Sinorhizobium fredii USDA 257: one gene and its partner. The main gene of each other region encodes a partner of the protein of the gene in region 2 in a complex. Links are inferred from orthologs where the notes say so. Each region holds a gene or a part of one and is shown on either strand. Other genes may lie near its edges. The genes, in order: USDA257_RS21765 and uvrB.

Region 1 (10,387 bases), 290 kb from region 2 along the record:
ACACATCGGCCTCCGTGCCCTCCGTCACGGCCTCCGGTGACAATTGGGAAGAATTCTGATCATGAGCAACGCAATCAAGCAGTCTGGCGCCTATCTCGAAATCGTCTCCTTCCACCTCGGAGACCAGGAATTCTGCATCGATATCATGGCGATCCGCGAAATTCGCGGCTGGGCACCGGTGACGCCGATGCCGCACACGCCGCCCTACGTGCTCGGTCTCATCAACCTCCGCGGCGCGGTGATCCCCGTCATCGACATGGCGTGCCGCCTCGGCATGAAGATGACCGAGCCGTCGGAACGTTCGGCGATCATCGTCACCGACATCGCCGGCAAGCTCGTCGGCCTTCTGGTCGAGCAGGTTTCGGACATGATGACGATCCGCAGCGAAGACCTGCAGCCGGCGCCGGAAATCATCCCCGAAGCCCAGCGCGCCTTCTGCCGCGGCATCGTCGCGCTCGAGAAATCGATGGTCTGCTTCCTCAACCTCGATACCGTCATTGCCGAGGAACTGTCCCAGGCCGCATAGGCTTGAACGCAAGCCATGTTTTCCCCAAAGGGGCCTGCTAAAGCAGGCCCCTTTTTGCATGAGCCTCATCGCAGCGGCGCAGGTCGAGCGAGGGGCAATTCCGGATCGCGCTGAGATGAGCGAGCGTGACGAGTTGTCGAGCGCTGGCGAGGAACACCTGCACGGGAAACGAGTTATGGCAAGTGCAGCATCGGTGAGGAGGTCCTATATTGATAGTTGCAGCATCCGTTGGAGCTGGATGCTGCAACGGACACAGGAGCAATGCCATGAAAGTTTTTCTGAGAACATCTTTCGCTGCATTTGTCCTTTCATCCGCCCTCGTCGGGGCTGGCGTGCCGGCCCTTGCGAATGGCTTTTATCAGGGCATCGACCCGCATCATCCTCCGGGGACCCAGAACAGTGGGTCGGTGTACGTCCCTATGGTTGAGAGCCCGTATTACGTCGAGCCCAGGGTCTATGTCGATCCAGCGCCGACCGGCAGCATCTACGTCGATCCGGCGCCGACGGGCAGCATCTATGTCGAGCCGGTGCCTATGCGCCGCTTCGGCGGATCGCCTTCCCAGGTCCGTGAGCATTACGAGAATGAGTACCAGGGTGGCGGTCAGGGCGACTACTACCAGGGTATCATCCCTCCGGCACCAGTTCCCTGAGCGGCCAAAGGCCGGCAAGCAACGCCGACCCCTGCCGTCAAACAACGAACTTGCCACTCGACGACCAGACGTCGACGAGCCGTCGTCTGCCATGGGTCGTCAAGTTAAAGTTGCTTAATCTGTATCACGGTAGCATGAGCAAACGTGACGAAACATTGACTGTGCGGAGGAAGCCGAGGCTCCGAAAGGTGTTATCCTGGTAACTGCAGCATCCGCTAGGAGGCCGTATGCTGCTACTGTTGCATCCGTCAGGAGGCGAGGATGCTGAACGGAGATAGGAGTTAACGTCATGAGATTTTCTCTGAAAACGTCATTCGCCGCATTCGCCCTCTCGTCCGCACTTGCTAGTGTTGCCGTACCGGCCTTTGCAGACAGTTATTACCAAGGGATCGATACGAATAATCCTCCGGGAACGCAGAACCGTACGCGAGTGCTGATGCCCCGAAGGGCCGCCCCGTCGAATGTCGATGTCATGCCTACGGGTAGTATCGACGGCCAGCGTGTTTATCCGAGTGGCGGTGCTACCTATAGGGAAAGGTACGAGACGGGCGAGGGTCAATATTACCGCGGTATCTTCCCGCCGACACCCTGAAGGTCTGGAGCTATCGGGCCTGGTCTCCGGACCGGGTGGTTCAGCCAGGTTCGCTTTGAAGCACCCCTACTGCCGCCGCGATTGATCGCGGCGGCAGTGTCTATTGGGGGCGGCCCTTTTCCCAAGTGACGGTCTGGCCGAAGAGCGGCACGGTCGTGATCGACATCTTGGCAGACCCGTCGGTCAATTGGCGCGAGTGCGCAAGATAGATCAATGTGTCATTGGCCTTGTCGTAGATGCGGGTCACGAGCAGATCCTTCCAGATCAGCGACAGGCCGGAACGGAAGACTTCCTCTCCCTCGTTCGACAGATCGATATCGCCGATGGCGATCGGCCCGGTTTGGCGGCAGGCGATCGAATTATTCGAGGGATCCTCGAACCAGTTGCCGTTCTTCAAGCGATCGATGACGCTGCGGTCGAAATAGGTGACGTGGCAGGTGACGCCGTTCACCTTCGGATCGCGCACGGCGTCGATCTTGATATCGTTGCCGAGCCAGTCGACGCCGACTTTGCCCACCGTCTCGGCGCGAACAGGCAGGGTGGTCGCGGCCAGCAAGGACAGCGAGGCAGCGATAAGCAGGGTGCGGGTGCGGCGGAACATGGGTATCCTCCAATGAACGGCATCGTTCACATAGGTGGTCGCGTCGGCAATGCAAGACGCCGGATCCCGTGCTGCTTGGCCTCTCATGCAGTCTGGCGCAACTGCTCCCGGTGAGTGTCGGCTTCTCTGAGTTGCGCGGCAGCCGCTGCAAGTGCGCGGGCGCTCGCATCGACTTGGCGATGCCTGGCGATCGAGCAGCGATCGCGGCCATCGGCCTTGGAGTCATAAAGTGCCAGGTCCGCGCGGATCATCACGTCCATGATCGTGTCGCCGGCTAATGCGGCAGCGATGCCGATGCTGACCGTCAAGCGGATGCGCTGATGCGCGCGGCCGACTGGCGTATCGCGTACGGCGCGGCAGATCGCCTCGGCGACGGCTGTCGCCCGCTCCTCCGTATGGTCCGGCAGCACGATCCCGAATTCCTCGCCCCCGATCCGCCCAAAGATTCCGCGCCCGTCGAGGAATGCGGAAACGGTCTCGACGAAATGGGCGAGCGCCATGTCGCCGCAAGCGTGGCCGTAGTGGTCGTTGATCTGCTTGAAATAGTCGAGATCGAGCTGGAGGAAGGCAGCCGGGCGATGACGGGCAAGGCAGTCGGCGATCGTGCGTTCTCCGTCTTCGATAAGCGCTCTGCGCGACAAGGCGCCCGTCAAAGGGTCGCGGGCGAGCATTGTTCTCAGGCTGGCGATAACGCGGTTGTCAATCGTCAGGATCACGGCGACGAAAAGGGCGGGGAGGAAGAATATCTGCAGGAAGGCGAGGGAGAATTCGAAGGCGAGCGCTGCGGCGGAGAAGGGGGCGTCAGGGGACGCTTCGGGCGCGGACCCGACGGCGTGAACGAGCCCCGTAAGGGCAACCGCCAGCAAGCCGGTTGCCACGGCTCGAAATGCCGGCTTTTCCCTGGCCCCTCCGTCAAGGATTGGCAGGCCGATGACGACAAGGAGAGCCGCGCCGCAGCCGGCGATGACGAACATGCGTACGCCGAAGCTGTCTTGACCGCCCAGATCGACGAGAAGGCCGGCCGCGGCGGCCGCAAATGCGAGCGTGGCACAGAAGCCGATGGAGACCGACTGGTCGACGAGCCGGCGAAGGCCAAGAAGAATGGCGAAAAAGGCAGCTGTCATCGCCGCATGGCCGGGTATCGCGACCAGGGGGACGCTGAACGACGTCGCCGCCGTCAGCAGAGCAATTGCAATCGCCGATAGTGCACAGGCGATCGAGAATTCCCGCGCCCCTGCTGTCTCGGAGCTTCGCAGGCTTAGAAGGGCGGGCAGAAGTGCCAAATGCGCAATGACCGATATGGCAGGGAAAATGCTCATTTCGAAACGGCCTGTCGTGCTAAAATGAAGCGGATGGCTTTCGGGCCAGCCGTATGCGTGATGAAATTCGTAGCGGGGCCGTGTTAACGAAGGCCGGCCAAATTCGCTGCAATTTTAGCGTTTAGCTTTTCTCGCATTGGTTGCGATGAAATTTTTGAACGGAACAATGGATTCGGGTCGAGGAGGGCTGGGCTTTCGCTCAATGCATGGACGGCGAAGGGCCGATCACGTTTCGCGAAGTGCCTCGGTTCAACTCGTCGGACGATGGTCCGGAGCGTACGCCATGTCCCATGAGAGCCTTTGCTTTGCAGACAGGGTCGATGCCGGCCGAAGACTCGCCGCGGCGATAGGACCGGAGGGCTTTGCCGATCCGCTGGTGATGGCGCTGCCGCGCGGCGGCGTGCCGGTTGCCTTCGAGGTGGCGGCGATCCTCGGTGCCCCGCTCGAACTCCTGATCGTGCGGAAGATCGGTGCTCCCGGACATGCCGAATTCGGTCTCGGCGCGCTCGTCGATGGCGACGAGCCGCAGCTGGTCCTCAATGCCGAAGCGATGCGCCTCGTCAGTCCTTCCAAGGAATATCTCAAAGCCGAGACGGCGCGTCAGCGCCTCGAACTGGAGCGCCGCCGCAGGCTTTATCTGGGGGATCGGCCGCGCATTTCGCCGGAGAAACGCAACGTCGTCATCGTCGACGACGGGATTGCCACCGGCGGGACAGTAAGCGCTGCCGTTCAGGCACTCCGGAAGGCGGGCGCTGCGGCGCTGATGATCGCCGTTCCGGTGGCTCCGCCGAGTGCGATCGCCAGCCTCCGCCGTCAAGTCGACCGGGTCGTCTGCCTCGCGACGCCCCATCCCTTCCATGCCGTCAGCATCTACTACGACGATTTCGAGCAAACCACCGACGCCGAGGTGATCGCCCTCATGGGGCGCGCCAAGGGGGAGGGCCCAGGAAGCGCAGAGGGAAACGGCTCGACGGGTTCAGATGAAATTGAGTGATGAACGGCACGCGGCTGGCACATAGACCTCGCCGATATCAACGGTTATGCTGCGCCCCCGTAACGGCCTTTCCGGTGGGGTCTGCAATGAGCGTAAACCTATCCATCCGCCCGCTCGTCCGGAGCGATTACGACCAGTGGCTGCTGCTTTGGGAAGGCTACAACGCCTTTTACGGACGCTCGGGCGAAAGCGCTCTCGCTCAGGACATCACCTACATGACCTGGTCGCGCTTCTTCGATGCCTATGAACCAATGCATGCCCTGGTTGCCGAGAGCAAGGGCCGGCTGGTCGGGCTCACGCACTTCATCTTTCACCGTACCACCACGGCAATCCAGCCGAATTGCTATCTCCAGGACCTCTTCATCAACGAGGCGGCGCGCGGCAGCGGGGTCGGGGAGGCGCTGATCAACGGGGTCTTCGAAGCGGCAAGACGAGCCGGCACGTCGCGCGTCTACTGGCTGACCCACGAGACGAACCTCAAGGCGATGCGCCTCTACGACAAGGTCGCCGAGAAGTCCGGCTTCGTGATGTATCGGATGGTGATTTGAGGTCGCCCCGTCACACTCTTTCGACAAATCCATCCAGCACGCGCTTCTGACCGGCGCGGTCGAAATCGATCGTCAGCTTGTTGCCTTCGATCGCGGCAATGTTGCCGTTGCCGAATTTGAGATGGAAGACGCGGTCGCCGACACTGAAGCGCGAGGGTTCCGCAGTCGTCGACTTGGCGATGAGTTCGCCTTCAATGGTGCGGGTGCGGGGACCTGACTCGCCGTAGCCGATGCGCTCGACGGCGTGACCGGAGCGGGTACCCCAGTTGTCGCGGGTGGCGTCTGTGCGGTGCTGCTGGGCGCGTTTCCAGCCGGGCGTCTGGTAGGTGTTCTCGAAGGGGTCGGCCTTGTCGAAGCGCGATTGGCCGTAGCCGCCGCGATTGTAGCCGCCATAGGAGACGTCCTGCTCGGCAACTTCGATATGGTCAATCGGCAGTTCGTCCAGGAAGCGCGAGGGCATCGTCGACTGCCAGAGGCCATGGATGCGGCGGTTCGAGACGAACCAGATATGGCAGCGGTGCTTGGCCCGGGTGATGCCGACATAGGCGAGGCGGCGCTCCTCCTCGAGGCCGGCGCGGCCGCCTTCGTCGAGGGCGCGCTGGTGTGGGAACAGCCCTTCCTCCCAACCCGGCAGGAAGACGGTGTCGAATTCCAGGCCTTTGGCCGAATGCAGCGTCATGATCGACACGGCATCCATGTCCTCGTTCTGCTCGGCATCCATGACGAGCGCGACATGCTCCAGGAAGCCGCGCATCGATTCGAAGGCCTCCATCGAGCGGATGAGTTCCTTGAGGTTTTCGAGCCGCCCCGGCGCTTCGGCGGACTTGTCGGCCTGCCACATGGCGGTGTAGCCGCTCTCGTCGAGGATCTGCTCGGCAAGCTCCGTATGCGGCGTCGTTTCGAGCAAAGTCTGCCAGCGGCGGAAATCGGTGACGACGTCGAACAGCGCCTTGCGTGCCTTCGGCTTCAGCTCGTCGGTGTCGATGATCTCGGTTGCGGCGGCAAGCATCGGAATGTCGCGGGCGCGAGCATAGTCGTGCAGGTTGCGAACGGTGGTATCACCCAGGCCGCGCTTCGGCGTGTTGACGATGCGCTCGAAGGCGAGGTCGTCGGCCGGCTGGCAGACGAGGCGAAAATAGGCCATGGCATCGCGGATTTCCAGCCGCTCGTAGAAGCGCGGGCCGCCGATAACGCGATAATTGAGGCCGAGGGTGACGAAGCGGTCTTCGAATTCGCGCATCTGGAAGGAGGCGCGCACCAGGATCGCGATGTCGTTCAGCTTGTGCTTCTGGCGCTGGAGCTGCTCGATCTCCTCGCCGACGGCGCGTGCTTCCTCTTCCGAATCCCAGGCGGCGTGGACATGCACCTTCTCGTCGTCCGGATGGCTGCGCTCGGTGAAGAGCGTCTTGCCAAGCCGGCCCTCGTTGTGGGCGATCAGATGCGCGGCGGCGCCGAGGATATGTTCGGTCGAGCGGTAGTTGCGCTCGAGCTTGATGACCTTGGCGCCGGGGAAATCCTTCTCGAAGCGGAGGATGTTGTCGACCTCGGCGCCGCGCCAGCCATAGATCGACTGGTCGTCGTCGCCGACGCAGCAGATGTTGACGTGGGGCTTCCCTTCCGCCGTGCCGTGGGATTTCCCCTCCGCAACCCCTCCCCACAAGGGGGAAGGGCTAGACTGACGCGCCGCCGTGTCCTCATCTCTCGCGTGCGATGTGGAAAGGGAGGAGGCCGCACGGGCTTGCCCCTCCCCCTTGTGGGGAGGGGTTGGGGAGGGGTGTTCTTGAGGCGAAACTTGGTGTTTTCCCCGCGACCCCTGGTGCCGCTGCGCCAAGAGCCGCAGCCACATATATTGCGCCGTATTGGTGTCCTGGTACTCGTCGACGAGGATGTAGCGGAACTTGCCGTGATAGTCCTTGAGCACGTCCGGATTGGCGCGGAACATCCGGATCGGATGCAGGAGCAGGTCGCCGAAGTCGCAGGCATTCAGCGTTAGCAGCCGGTTCTGATAGGCGGCATAGAGCTCGCGGCCCTTGCCGTTGGCGAAGGCGCGCGCGTCGCCTTCGGGAATATGCGCCGGATCGAGGCCCTTGTTTTTCCAGGTGTCGATCATGCCGGCGAATTGCTTGGCCGGCCAGCGTTTGTCGTCGAGGCCTTCCGCCTGGATGAGCTGCTTGATCAGGCGGACCACGTCGTCGGTATCGAGGATGGTGAAATCGGACCTCAGCCCAACGAGTTCGGCATGGCGGCGCAGGAGCTTGACGCCGATCGAGTGGAAGGTGCCGAGCCAGGGCATGCCTTCGACCGCATGGCCGACGAGCACGCCGATGCGCTCCTTCATCTCGCGCGCCGCCTTGTTGGTGAAGGTCACGGCAAGGATCTGTGACGGGTAGGCGCGGCCGGTCGAAAGAATATGAGCGATGCGGGTGGTCAGCACGCGCGTCTTGCCGGTACCGGCGCCGGCGAGCACCAGGACCGGCCCCTCAAGCGTTTCGACGGCTTCGCGCTGTTCCGGATTGAGTCCGGAGAAATAGTCCGGCCGTTGGGTTTTGTCGCGGGCGGCCATGGCGCGCGCGGCGATGCCGCCGGCGGCAGGCGCGGGTTTGCGCGGCGCCGGCTCCTCGTCGAAGAAGGGAATGTCGTCGAAACCTTTGCTCATGCGGCCCAATGTAGTGATTCGGGACCGAAAGGCCAGAAAGGATGTTCCTCTTTTATTCCGGAGTCTCGTCGCATCCGAGCAAGCCTGTGGAAAGACTGGCGTTTTCAGGAGCGCGCTTTGACGTCGCTATCGATCGGCCATGGCGTCGAAGACCGGATCGACAGGAACCTGCAGCGCGGTCGCCAGCTGGTTGGTCTTGGCGGCCAGCGAAATGACGCGCAGCAGATCGGCGTGCGCGGCCTCGCTCATGCCCTTCGCCTTGGCGGCGGCCGTATGCGAATGGATGCAGTAGCCGCAGCCATTGGTGACGGAGACGGCGATATAGAGCATTTCCTTCACCAGCGGATCGAGCGCCGAGGGCGTCGCCATCACCGCCTTGACCTCCGCCCAGGTGCGTTCCAGGAGGTCCGGATCGAAGGCGAGCCAGAGCCACATATTGTTGACGAAGTCCGATTTCCGGGTGGCGCGGATATCGTCGAAAACCGCCTTCACGCGCGGGTCGGCTTCCGGATCGGACGGCGGGGCGACGGTGCTCATGCTTCCTCCTTCTCGCCGGTTCCTAGACGAGGGCGAACACGCGCGCCGGACCGCCGGTGCCGCCGCGGTGCTTCGGCGCGCCGAGAACGAGCGTCGCGCCCTTGGCCGGCAGCCTGTCGAGATTGGCAGCAGCCTCCAGCCCCCAGCGGCCCTCCGGCAGCCAAGCGCGGTGGGTGGCGAAATCTGGCGATATGCCGTGATCGAGCGAGAGCGTGTCGACGGCGATCCCGGCCGCCTTCGTTTCCTCGAGCAGGAACTTGGCGGTTTCGACATGGAAGCCGGGAAAGTGCAGCTTGCCCTCGCTGTCCGGGTTGCGGAACTTGTCCGTACTCACATGCGCCGACCATCCGGAGAGCATGGCGACGCAGGCGTTCTCCGGGATGTCGCCGTTGGTGGCGATCCATGCCTTGATATCGTCCGGCGTCACCTGCGCGTCCGGGTCGGCCGCGGCCTTCTCGCGAATGTCGACGACGCAGAGCGGCACGACGAGCTTCTCGACCGGCAGTTCGGCGACCGAAAGACCATCGACAGAGAAATGCAGCGGCGCGTCGACATGCGTGCCGGTGTGTTCGTTCAGCCGGAGTTCGAACAGGTTGAACGTGTGTTCGGCATAGTTGAATTTCTGCTCGCGGAAGAATTGCTGCTGGCCGAAGAAGGTCGGGAACTCTTCATGGGTGAGGTCGGTGAGGCTGGCATGGCCGGCTGCGAGCGCCGACGGCGCTATTCCCATCCCGGCGGCTGCAACGCCCGCTGTTCCCACTGCGGTGGCGCGGAAGAAGCCGCGTCGCGACAACATCTGCTGCTTTACCGATTCGATCACGCATGCATCGCACATGTGCTTTCTCCCCGCGCTTCAACGTCCGGCTTCAGCGGCAGAATAGCCGAGCCGCGGCGGCTGTAAACCCTGGTTATCCGGTGGAGCTGAGCGCTGGAGCGCCATGATGCGGACATCAAATTCTGCTTTCATTACAAATGCGTAATGATGGCGTTCCGAGATTGCCCGAAGGCGCGCTAATAACGATACTCTCGACAACTCGGAACGTTCCGCCGGTACGCGCCGCGCTGGAGCGCGTATCTTATTCGGAGACATGAATGCGCTTTTTGAAGCAACTGGCGATCAGCCTCGTCGTTCTCGTCGTCGGGGGCGTCGTCTGGGTGCGCTTTGTACCCGGAGCGGGAGAAACTCTGGGGGCGATCGGTGTTTCGCATCCGCTGATCGATGCGCTTTCGGGATCGCAAGGGGGGGAAGGCGCCGCAGGACAGCGCAATGGCGGGCGCGGAGAAGGTGGGCGCGGCGGCTTCTCGGACGGGGCGCTCGTGGTCGTGAGGCCGGCGGAAAGCGCGATCGTCAACGACCGCCTGAACGCCATCGGCAACGGCGAAGCCATCCGTTCGGTTACGGTGACGCCTGCTTCGACGGGCAATCTCACGGAAATCCTGGTAAAATCCGGCGACCGGATCGAGGAAGGCCAGATCATCGCGCGGCTTGACAACGACGAGCAGATGATTGCCGCCGAGCAGGCCAGGCTGACGCGTGACAGCGCCCGGGAAAAGGTCGAGCGCTATCGCAATCTCGGAACGGCGCGCGCGGTGACTGCGGTCGAGGTCCGCGACGCGGAGATCGCCATGCAGGCGGCCGAACTGGCGCTCAGGACGGCAGAACTGGATCTCAAGCGGCGCGACATCGTCGCGCCTTCAAAGGGCATCGTCGGCATCATCACCATCAATGTCGGCGACTACGTCACCACATCGACGCCGATCGCAGTCGTTGACGACCGATCGCAGATCCTTGTCGACTTCTGGGTGCCGGAACGCTTTGCCAGCAAGATTTCCGTCGGGCAGCCCGTCACGGCGAATGCAGTGGCGCAGCCCGGGCGGCAGTTGGACGGCGCCATCCATGCGATCGACAACCGTCTCGATCAGGCGAGTAGGACGCTCAGGGTGCGAGCGCGGCTGGAGAATCC
Region 2 (10,759 bases):
TGAGCGACCGCGCTGTGGCAAACTTCCCCCCAACGAAAAACGGCGCCTCTTGCGAAGCGCCATCTTTCATAATCCGATCTGAACGTCCGGCTTAGATAGCCTGGAGGTTGACCGCCTTCGGGCCCTTGCCCATGCGGTCCGGCTCGGTGTCGAAGCTGACCTGCTGGCCGTCCTTGAGCGTCGCGAGGCCGGCGGCCTGAACCGCGGAGATGTGGACGAAAACGTCCTTCGCGCCGCCATCCGGCGTGATGAAACCAAAACCCTTGTCCTGGTTGAAGAATTTTACGATGCCCTTGGTGGCCATGGAAGAAGTCCTTTTCCTTCAGTCTGTCTTTGCCGCAACCCAGCGCTTCAATAGCACGCCTTGGCTGCTTGAGGTAGTGTGTTCGTGCCCCTAAAAGGAAACGAACATGTCGTCTTCAGCGTCTCCCTAATTGGTCCCGATCCAGGGAACCATGTAGGGTGCTGAAAGGCGTCGAGTGGTCACGATTCGGGGAAAAGACGTCTACGATGCCGCTTGCGGCAGTCCCGGTCTTGGCCGGGCTCAAACGAAAGTCCAGTCTCCGGGATTGAAATCGCCCGAACGGGGTTAGGAGTGGCAGTATTTCGGGGAAAAGGCAAGCGAAGAGTTCCGGCTGTCGCAGTGTCCGCGCAAGGCCGTGCTATGTCCGGTGTTTCTGGAAGTCGAAGTGACGGACAAATGTCGTGGATTGCCTCGTTTCGACCACAATTTCGTCTCGACGCTGGGCTGAGCGTGGCGCGTCTTCTCGCATCCACTGGACTTGCTGCTGGCACAGCGAACCGGTAGGTCTGAACCGGACAGAAAATTGCAAGTCGACGAAAGCAGGTGGCCGTGATCGATCCCTATGCCCTCCTTGGAATTGAGCGCGACGCCGACGAGCGGGCGATCCGGGCGGCCTATCGCCGGGCGGTGAAGACAGCCCATCCGGACCGCGGCGGCGATGCCGAGCAGTTCGGCAAGCTGCAGGCGGCCTATGATCTTCTGAAGGATCCGGTGCGCCGCAAAGTCTATGACGACACCGGCTACGATCCGCAGCTCGTCGATCCCAAGCAGCTCAAGGGCCTGATGATGTTGGAGACACTCGTCAACGATTTCATTCTCGACCTGCGCGAGCCCGGCAGCTTCGACCCGGTGGCGGCGATGCGGCGCAAGCTCTCCGACGACATCGTCAAGACCCGCTTCCATATCCTCGAACTCGAACGCCACCGCTCGCGCGTCCGCAAGCACCTGGACCGTCTCGGCCGGCGGCCGGACACCGACGTGCTCGGCTCGATGCTGCGCGCCCGCAGCCAGTCGATCAGCGACGCGATCAAGAATGCCGAAGCGCAGATCGAGATCATCGAGGAGGCTTATGCGATGCTGGAAGGCTATTCGTATGAGATGGAGCCGCTTCAGGTGGAGGCACGGGCGGCGGAGTAGTCCAAGCATTCTGAGGAATCGTGACGCCGCGGTCCCTTTGTCAGCTTCCACTGGCGGAACGGCAGCGGTCGGCGCCAAGCATAGCCAAGACTAGAGCAAACGAGCGGGCGAAAAAGGGCCGGATCCTTCATTTCCGGCGGGACCGGCAGGACGGGAGGAGCTGTGGCTTTGCTTCTCCCAATCCGAGGGGAGGGTTTTGGTCGCGCCGGTTGGGTGAGCCGGCGCGACTAGTTTATAGGTCATTGGCAGCGAGCGCTGGGATACGCTCGTCGAAACTACGCTAATGGTTTCGTCCAGATCCTGGGTTCACTTGCCTTAATCCTGGTTACCCGGTCCGGGGTCTCGGTTGTCCCTGTTCCGATCCTGGCCGCCCTGGCCCCGATCCTGCCCGCCCTGGCCGTGATCTTGGCCGCCGCCACCGCCGTCATTGCCGCCGTCATTGCCGCCGCCGCCGGCGTTAGTCGTTGAGAACGGATTGGTGGGCGTGATTACTGCCGTGGCCAAAGGCGGACATTGCGCGATCTGCGCGGACGTGAGGATGTCGGTTCGGTTCTCCGCCGCGCAGCAAGCCGCAAAGTTCGCGTCTGTAAGGGGGCTGCACTGTTGAGCCATAAGGATGGGACCATCCTGGCTTTGTGCCGGAACCGGGGCCGATGCAATAAATCCAGCCGAAACCAGCGCCAGGCCGGTGCTCGTTAAAAATGTCTCCAAGATGCGCATCTTCGTTCTCCCTAAATTAGATGGCACTGAAATTCGCAATTTGCGGGAATGTTCCCTATAAAGTTAGGGTTTTTGGCTGCGTGAGGACGGGAAAACGGGGTGGGCGCGTAAATTGACCTGGAAAATGATAGGGTGTAGCGCGTGAGTACACGTCTTCTCACGTTGCGCTTGTGTGCCGATCGATCGGTCGGGCGGCGGAGGAGGAGGGGCATCCCCCTGACTAGCGCGAGTGTCTAGGCAAGCTCCAGCTACCTTATGGTGAGTCGAGTTTTCGCTCAGTTTGTGTTAGAGCCGGCATGTCAAAGCGGATTGTCCATATAGGGAAAAGCGTGCTCTCCAGATGACAGTTGATGCAAATAGCCATATATCCCTAGGTGTAGCATTAGCGTAGTAATCGGTTGCTTCTTGGCTGCAGCGGGATGCGAGATTTGGAGCGGGAAAGGCATTAATCCGTGACAATGCGTAATGGCCAGCTTCCCATTGGGGTTGATCCAGAAAATACTGACGTTGTGCTAATGCAGGCGATGCATAATTCTGGCGCAAAAAAGGGGCGAAGTGGCCCATTCATTTAAGGTTCGACGCAACGATACTCTTGCTGATGTGATGGCTTAAGTTGACACAATTGAGAACCTACTCGTCGGCTACGATCAGGCTGCTGCCGTGTATATCTACACGTATGCGTGCGAGCGCGTTGTAAGTACCCCCAAGACTCGGCTGAACGAGACTTCTATTAGTCTGGGGAGGTTTTTCCGTAAATGTAGTGAAAAATGGGTTCGTGAAAATCGAGTCCATCGATCCACTACCGCCCCGGCCGCCCCGTTTTTCCTTTCGTTCGGCCCTTCTGCCGCTTCTCGTCCGCTTGGTCCTCATAGGAGCCGATGCCGGGTTTGGCGCGGGTGAGGATCGGCTTTTCCGGAACGTGGCCAGTGATGGGCTTCTCGGTCCGCCCGACGGTCATCTCGTTGAGGGTGTTTTTCCTGAACAGCGATTGCCCTTCCGACTTGCGGCCCATTTCGTCGAGATCCGGCTTGCGGAAGAGCGGGCGCTCGGTGTCGGTGCCCGGGCCCATGTCGTCGAGGGAGGGTTTCTGGAAGTAGCCGGTGGACGAGGTACCCCCCTCCGTCCTGCCGGACATCTCCCCCGCAACAGGAGAGCTCGGGCTGGGGGCGCTCTTCGTACCCCGCTTCCCGCTCTCTTGCGACTTCGCCTCTTCTCTTGCCATCGGATCGTCGAGGACCGCGAGTTCGGCGGCCTTGAGGCGTTTGATCTCGTCGCGCAGCCGCGCGGCGGTTTCGAAGTCGAGGTCGGCGGCGGCATCGCGCATCTGTTTTTCCAGCGCATTGAGATGCGCCTGCAGATTGTTGCCGACGAGGTGGCCGCCATCCGCAAAGCCCTTGCCGGAGACGCCGGAGATGTCGGCACGGACGTGGTCGCGCTCGTAGACCGAATCGAGGATATCGGAGATCCTCGCCTTCACCGATTCCGGCGTGATGCCGTTCTCGAGGTTGTAGGCCATCTGTTTCTCGCGACGGCGGGCGGTTTCCTCCATCGCCCGGCTCATCGAGCCGGTGATCGTGTCGGCATAGAGGATGACCTTGCCGTCGACATTGCGGGCGGCGCGGCCGATCGTCTGGATGAGCGAGGTTTCCGAGCGCAGGAAGCCTTCCTTGTCGGCGTCGAGAATGGCGACGAAGCCGCATTCGGGAATGTCGAGGCCCTCGCGCAGCAGGTTGATGCCGACCAGTACGTCGAAGGCGCCGAGGCGGAGATCACGGATGATCTCGATGCGCTCCAGCGTGTCGATGTCGGAGTGCATGTAGCGCACCCGGACGCCCTGCTCGTGCAGATATTCGGTGAGGTCCTCGGCCATGCGCTTGGTCAGCACCGTGACCAGCGTGCGGTAGCCGGCGGCGGCGGTCTCGCGAATTTCCCCCAGCACATCGTCGACCTGCGTCTTGGCGGAGCGCACCTCGACCGGGGGGTCGATCAGGCCGGTCGGGCGGATCACCTGCTCGGCGAAGACGCCGCCGGACTGCTCCATCTCCCAACCGCCGGGCGTCGCCGAGACGGCGATCGTGTCGGGTCGCATCGCGTCCCATTCCTCGAAGCGCAGCGGCCGGTTGTCCATGCAGGAGGGCAGGCGGAAGCCGTATTCGGCCAGCGTCGCCTTGCGGCGGAAGTCGCCGCGATACATGCCGCCGATCTGCGGAATGGTGACGTGGCTTTCGTCGATGAAGATCAGCGCATTGTCGGGAATATATTCGAACAGCGTCGGTGGCGGTTCGCCGGGCCTGCGGCCGGTCAAGTAGCGCGAATAGTTCTCGATGCCCTGGCAGGAGCCGGTGGCCTCGAGCATTTCGAGGTCGTAGCGGGTGCGCTGCTCGAGGCGCTGCGCCTCCAGCAGGCGGCCGGCGCGCTCCAGTTCGACCAGGCGTTGCGCCAGCTCCTCCTTGATCGCCTTCGTGGCGGCGTTCAGCGTCGGCCGCGGCGTCACATAGTGCGAGTTGGCGTAGATCTTCACCGATTTCAGGTCGCCGGTCTTCTGGCCGGTCAGCGGATCGAACTCGGTGATCGCGTCGATCTCGTCGCCGAACATCGAGATGCGCCAGGCGGCATCCTCCAGGTGGGCCGGGAAGATCTCGATCGTGTCGCCGCGCACCCGGAAGGAGCCGCGCTGGAAATCCATGTCGCGGCGCTTGTATTGCTGCGCCACCAGATCGGCGAGCAATTGCCGCTGGTCCAGCCGGTCGCCGACATTCATCTGAAAGGTCATCGCCGTGTAGGTCTCGACCGAGCCGATACCGTAGATGCAGGAGACCGAGGCGACGATGATGACGTCGTCGCGTTCGAGCAGCGAGCGCGTCGCCGAGTGGCGCATCCGGTCGATCTGCTCGTTGATCGAGGATTCCTTCTCGATATAGGTGTCGGAGCGCGGCACATAGGCTTCCGGCTGATAGTAGTCGTAGTAGGAGACGAAATACTCGACGGCGTTTTCCGGGAAGAAGTTCTTGAACTCGGAATAGAGCTGGGCGGCGAGCGTCTTATTCGGCGCCAGGATGACGGCCGGACGCTGCGTCGCCTCGATCACCTTGGCCATGGTGAAGGTTTTGCCGGAGCCAGTGACGCCGAGCAGCACCTGGTTGCGCTCGCCGGTGGTGAGACCGTCGACGAGATCGGCGATCGCGGTCGGCTGGTCGCCTGCGGGCTCGTAGTCCGATTGCATGCGGATGGCGATGCCGCCTTCGGACTTTTCCGGTCGGGCAGGCCGGTGCGGCGTCCAGAGCTTACCGTCCTTGAACAGCGGATTGCCGCTCTCGATGAGCTTCGCCAATACATCGACCGTGGCGGTGACGCCGGAGCCCGTCGTCAGCTTGTCGGCATCCTCGAGCGCTACATCGAGGCCGGCGACCGGGTTGAGCCCGGCGGCAGCACGCGTCTTCGGGTCGTGGCTGCCGCCCATCGAGGTGCCGCGTGCGGTCTTGCCGCTGATCGTCTTTCCGCTCGCGCTGTCGGCGCGTTGCGCCTTCGCTCCGCGGGGGCCTCGCGTCAGCTCGGACGCCCGTTCGGGCTTGCGGCCTTCGGCCGATCTCTCTTCACCGTCCGAGGTCGCTTTCGATGCGGCAATCTCGACCTTCTTGCGGTGCTTGCCCGCCTTCGAAGCGACCTCGCGCTGGCTCTCGAAGGTCGACGCCTCCGCCTCAGCCTCGAGCTGCTTCACCCAGTCGGAGACGTTGCCGGACAGCGGCGTGCCGGAAAGCGGCGCCTGCGGGGCTTCCTCGAAACCGCTGGGTGTGGACGAATTTTTCGGGGATTTTTTCGGTTTCTGGGCCATGGCGGGGAATATGGACAGAGTCAGGCCGAAAGCCAAGGGGGAAGGAGTACAAAAGGGAAACGAAGCGGATGGATTTTTCGAGGACGGTGGCGTAGAGCCGACAGCATGTGGCAGCTGCTGGTCGCGAGAAATCGTGCGGAAAAAGCAGGGCACATCCGCTCCGGATACGGCGAAGACGCTTGCGAGGAGGACGGCGGCCGGATCATCCTCGGTCACCGATTCGCGTCCTCCCGAGGTCCCAATGCCCTTTGCCGTCAATCCCGCCTATGTCTGGCCGGTGCTGCTGCTGCTCGCCTCCAATGTCTTCATGACCTTCGCCTGGTACGGTCACCTGAAGTTCACGTCCTCGCCACTCTATATCGTCATCGCCGCCAGCTGGGGCATCGCTTTCTTCGAATATTGGCTGGCGGTACCCGCCAACCGCATCGGCCATTCCGTCTATTCGGCGGCGCAGTTGAAGACGATGCAGGAGGTGATCACGCTCACCATCTTCGTCCTCTTTTCGATCTTCTGGCTGAAGGAGCCGATCGGCTGGCATCAACTCGTCGGTTTCGCGCTGATCGCGCTCGGCGCCTCGTTCATTTTCAAGGGCTGAGGGCGGATGAATTGCCCCTCATCCCGCTGCCGCGACCTTCTCCCGCCATCCAGGTAAACTGGTAGAGCAAGGCGCTAGGAAAAGATTGCCGGATCCGGCGCGGGCTCGTCCATGGCTATTCCGCCGGCACGGGCGTCGGCTTCCCGGTACTGTCGAGCGCCACCATCACGAAAATGGCGTCGGTAACCTTCTCCATCACATGCGAGAGATAGCGCTGCGCCCAGGCCTCAACCTTGAGGGTCATCGAGGTGCGTCCGACCTTGACGATATCCGTATAGATGCACAGCGTGTCGCCGATCTTGACCGGCAAAGCGAAGGCCATTTCCTTGACGGCGGCGGTGACGACGCGGCCCCTGGCACGTTCGGCGGCGCGGATGCCGCAGGAAAGGTCCATCTGCGCCATCACCCATCCGCCAAATATGTCGCCGGCGGCATTGGCATCGCCGGGCATCGCCAGGGTGCGCAAGGTTAGCTCGCCATTCGGCTTGATCACTGCATTCATGCGGCTTCTCCCCCGTTGCCGACAAAAGGTTTAGTCTATGGCGGGTATCCGAAAAAGAGGCCAGCACCAAATCTCGCATCCTCTCCGGCACGCGCCTTGGTTGCCGAAAAGTTAATCCTGAATCGTAAAATCTAGCGAATCTTTGTTAGGAGCTTCGCAAATTCCTCCCTTTATCCTGCAAGCCACTGAAAGGGAGGCTGGGATGAGACGATTTCGGATTTCGGCGCGGCTTTACGCGCTGGTGGCATTTGCGTTGTTGGTGATGGCGGGGGCGCTGACCTTCGGCCTGGTCCAGGCGCAGGACAAGCTCGTCGCCGAGCGTAAGGCGATGCTTTCGGCGATGAACGACAACGCCGTTACGGTGTTCGAGGCCTATCACAAGCAGGAACAGGCCGGAACGCTTTCACGCGAGGAGGCGCAGAAACGTGCCTTGGAAGCGATCAAGGCGATGCGCTACCAGGACAGTGGCTACTTCTGGGTCAACGACATGCATCCGACGATGGTGATGCATCCGATCAAGCCGGAACTGGACGGCAAGGATCTTTCCCAGAACAAGGATCCCAACGGGAAGTTCCTGTTCGTCGAATTCGTCAAGACGGTGCAGGCCCAGGGCAGGGGCTTCGTCGACTACTACTGGCCGAAGCCCGGTGCCGAGGAACCGGTGCTGAAATATTCGCATGTGGCAGGCTTCAAGCCTTGGGGCTGGGTTGTCGGCACCGGCGTCTATGCCGACGATCTGGCGGCCATGTTCCGCGAGCGCGCCTGGCAGGTGGGCGGCATTCTTGCAGCGGCGGCGCTGGCGATCCTGCTGGCGGCACTGGCGATCGTCCGCAGCGTGGTGCGGCCGGTTGAGAAACTGAAGGTCTCCATGCAGGCGATCGCCGACGAGGACGTTTCCTCGGAAATTCCGGAAACGGACCGTGCCGACGAGATCGGCCAGATGGCCAAGGTACTTATGGTACTGCGGGATTCCGTGAAGGAGCGCTTGGAACTGCGCTCGCGCGAAGTCGAGCAGCAGGATCGGCTGAACGCCGAGCGGCGCGGCAATGAAGAACTGCAGCGCTCGACCGCCGCCGCCCAAGCCGAGGCGATGGAAACACTTGGCGCCGCTCTCGAGCGGCTGGCAAGCGGCGATCTCACGGCCGAGGTCGGGCGGATCGCGCCGGAATACGGCAAGCTCAAGCATGACTTCAATGCTGCCGTTGCCGCGCTTCGGGATGCCATCGGGGCGATCTCGCAATCGACCGAGATCGTGCATGGCAGTGCCGGCGATATTTCCGAGGCGGCGAACAATCTGGCGCGGCGGACGGAACAGCAGGCGGCCGCCCTGGAAGAAACGGCCGCGGCGCTCGACGAGATTACCTCGACCGTGCGTCACGCCTCGGATCGCGCCGTCGAGGCGCGCGACATGGTCAACGAGACCAAGGCGAGTGCGGCGAAATCCGGCGGCATCGTCCGTAACGCGATCGATGCCATGGGGCGGATCGAGGATTCCTCGAGCCGCATCAGCCAGATCATCGGCGTCATCGACGAGATCGCCTTCCAGACCAACCTGCTGGCGCTGAACGCCGGCGTGGAAGCGGCGCGGGCGGGCGAGGCGGGGCGCGGTTTTGCGGTCGTCGCCCAGGAAGTTCGCGAGCTTGCGCAACGGTCGGCCGGGGCAGCGAAGGAAATCAAGGGTCTTATCGGCACGTCGGTCAAGGAAGTCGGCGCGGGCGTCGAGCTCGTTCGCTCCACGGGTGACGCCCTCAAGGAGATCGAGGCCCTCGTCAACCAAGTGAACGAACAGGTCGCCTCGATCGCCACCGCGGCTCGCGAACAGGCGACGGGTCTCCAGGAGGTGAACACTGCCGTCAACAGCATGGACCAGATGACGCAGCAGAACGCGGCCATGGTCGAGGAAACAACCGCCGCGAGCCAGGTGCTGGCCCAGGAGAGCCGCGAGTTGAAGTCGCTGCTCGAGAGGTTCCGCCTGCGGGACGGGCAAGCCGCCTATGATCGGGCGGCCTGACACAACAAAATAGAAGACCAATTGCCAGACTGGCCCGCGTTCGAAAGAGCGCGGGTTCTTTGTTTCGACATTATTCTATCCATCCCCAGTTGCATGAAGGGGATCCGGTTCGCGGAACTTGACGGCACCGTCCATTGCAGGTGAGATCACGCTCGGGAGAGGGCGGCCGTTGCAGTTCGCTCGAGGCAAAGATGATCGCGGAGGATTTCCATGTCGCTACTCAGGCTTTTCATCTCGCGGCCGTCCGCTTCGATCTTGATGGTGATCGGCTTTCTTTCCGCCTGCACGGTCGTCGTCGACGAACCTGGGCCCGCGCCGGTCCGTCCGCCGCAAATGTGTACGATGGAATTCGCGCCGGTCTGCGGCGAACGCGGCAACCGCCTCAGAACCTTCCCCAATGCCTGCAACGCGCGCGCCGACGGCTTTCGCGTCCTTCACCGGGGCGAATGCCGGCCGGATTTCCGTCCGCCGCTGGAGCAGGCCTGCACCCGCGAATTCGCACCGGTCTGCGGCGAGCGCGGCAGGCTGAGGCGATCATTTCCGAATGCCTGTGAGGCGCGCGCCGACGGATTCCGGGTGATCGGGTCGGGCGAATGCCGGCGCAGCGAAGATCCCGCGCCGCCCCAGCAGTTTTGCACGCGGGAATATGCTCCCGTCTGCGGCCAGCGCGGCGGGCGGCTCTCGACCTTTCCAAATGCCTGCGAAGCCGGCGCCGCTGGTTTCCGCATTGTCCATCGCGGCGAGTGCGGTTGAGGAGACCGCGACCCGAGGCAGGACTCGCGCCACTTTTGGTGTCGAGCAAACGCTTCATTTACCACGTTTGCATATAGTACGGCCTGAACCCGTCTTTCTCGGCCGCTTGCCCGCTTGGCGACATAGCGGGGCGCCACGTTTTGATTGCGGGCGGGCGATGGACCGACAAAGTCGTGGCTTTGTCATGGACGAAGGCGGCAATTGGTATGGCGTATGTTTCTCTTCTCCATCGACCGTTGACGGCGCTGCTGCTGTCCATCCCGCTTGTGGCCTGCAGCACTGACGCACTTTCGCCGCCGACCAGGGTCGACGGCGCCTCCCGTGTCGGCGCCATCAGGCCGAGCCGCGTCGTAACCAAACCGGAACAGGCGGCCGCCGCCTATCCGTCGGAAGGGCCGGTATCGACCCTCAGTGACGGGGCCGCTGGCGCTGCCGAGCCGCAGGGCAGTCTGCCGATGATCGACAGCCAGCCGGATACGGCTGAAACGCAAGTCGCAAGCGCCGGCCCAATGTCGGTTCCGCCCGAAGGCGTCAATATGGATGCAATGCTCGGCGTCGAGCCGGTCGTCGGCCTGGCGCAGGAGCAGGCCGGTGACATTGCCGAAGGCAACGCCACTCAGCCGGTTGTCGGCGGTATCGGCGAGGACAATGTGCGTCAGCTCGGCGGCTCCGCCGAGCTTGCGCCCGCAGCGGAAGCATCTCCGGGCTACGATCCCGATCTGCCGCCGCTGACGCCGGAACAGATCTCGCCCGAAGAGCCGTCGAGGGCGCGACACGTCACGCCGCAGCGGGCCGGTCGGCGTGCCGAGGAGCCGCAGCAGGTCGCCTTCCTGCCGCGCGCCCGCAATCCTCTCTCGGCGCCCGAATATACAGGCGAAATGCCTCGCTCGGAGATCGCCTGCCGC

Evidence for each region.
Region 1: the proteins of uvrB (region 2) and USDA257_RS21765 are in contact, whole or in part, in a crystal structure (PDB 7EGT), measured with the Thermus thermophilus proteins. The link is inferred for Sinorhizobium fredii USDA 257 from one-to-one orthologs. Residues at the interface, in WP_096411307.1 of Thermus thermophilus: Glu23, Leu25, Arg26, Asp27, Gly28, Glu29, Arg30, Phe31, Arg55, Glu326, Asp327, Phe328, Glu379, Ser382, Gln383, His398, Gly400, Arg401; in WP_096412145.1 of Thermus thermophilus: His654, Arg656, Phe657, Gln666, Asp668, Glu669, Lys680, Arg681, Leu682, Ser683, Lys685, Tyr686, Ala687.

What each region holds. Positions count from the first base shown.
Region 1 is NC_018000.1:4,636,474-4,646,860, reverse strand. The notes cover bases 5,041-8,260. They hold USDA257_RS21765 (ATP-dependent helicase), read right to left. Parts: upstream 7,887-8,260; coding sequence 5,241-7,886; downstream 5,041-5,240. Other genes in these bases: USDA257_RS21760 (carboxymuconolactone decarboxylase family protein), read right to left, coding at 8,013-8,260; USDA257_RS21770 (GNAT family N-acetyltransferase), read left to right, coding at 5,041-5,230. Also shown: USDA257_RS21800 (methyl-accepting chemotaxis protein), read left to right, coding at 1-59; USDA257_RS21795 (chemotaxis protein CheW), read left to right, coding at 62-526; USDA257_RS21790 (hypothetical protein), read left to right, coding at 793-1,176; USDA257_RS38040 (hypothetical protein), read left to right, coding at 1,466-1,768; USDA257_RS21785 (CreA family protein), read right to left, coding at 1,869-2,369; USDA257_RS21780 (GGDEF domain-containing protein), read right to left, coding at 2,453-3,688; USDA257_RS21775 (phosphoribosyltransferase), read left to right, coding at 3,972-4,682; more of USDA257_RS21770, read left to right, coding at 4,769-5,040; more of USDA257_RS21760, read right to left, coding at 8,261-8,423; USDA257_RS21755 (cyclase family protein), read right to left, coding at 8,446-9,258; USDA257_RS21750 (efflux RND transporter periplasmic adaptor subunit), read left to right, coding at 9,516-10,387. UniProt on the Escherichia coli protein: A helicase with DNA-dependent ATPase activity. Unwinds DNA duplexes with 3'-5' polarity. Translocates on single-stranded DNA with 3'-5' polarity. Initiates unwinding more efficiently from a nicked substrate than double-stranded DNA.
Region 2 is NC_018000.1:4,347,959-4,358,717, reverse strand. Bases 2,761-6,352 are described here. They hold uvrB (excinuclease ABC subunit UvrB), read right to left. Parts: upstream 5,994-6,352; coding sequence 2,961-5,993; downstream 2,761-2,960. Other genes in these bases: USDA257_RS20315 (DMT family protein), read left to right, coding at 6,235-6,352. Outside these bases: USDA257_RS20335 (cold-shock protein), read right to left, coding at 92-304; USDA257_RS20330 (J domain-containing protein), read left to right, coding at 854-1,441; USDA257_RS20325 (hypothetical protein), read right to left, coding at 1,757-2,161; more of USDA257_RS20315, read left to right, coding at 6,353-6,588; USDA257_RS20310 (acyl-CoA thioesterase), read right to left, coding at 6,704-7,090; USDA257_RS20305 (methyl-accepting chemotaxis protein), read left to right, coding at 7,293-9,101; USDA257_RS20300 (Kazal-type serine protease inhibitor family protein), read left to right, coding at 9,312-9,854; USDA257_RS20295 (extensin-like domain-containing protein), read left to right, coding at 10,061-10,759. UniProt on the Escherichia coli protein: The UvrABC repair system catalyzes the recognition and processing of DNA lesions. A damage recognition complex composed of 2 UvrA and 2 UvrB subunits scans DNA for abnormalities.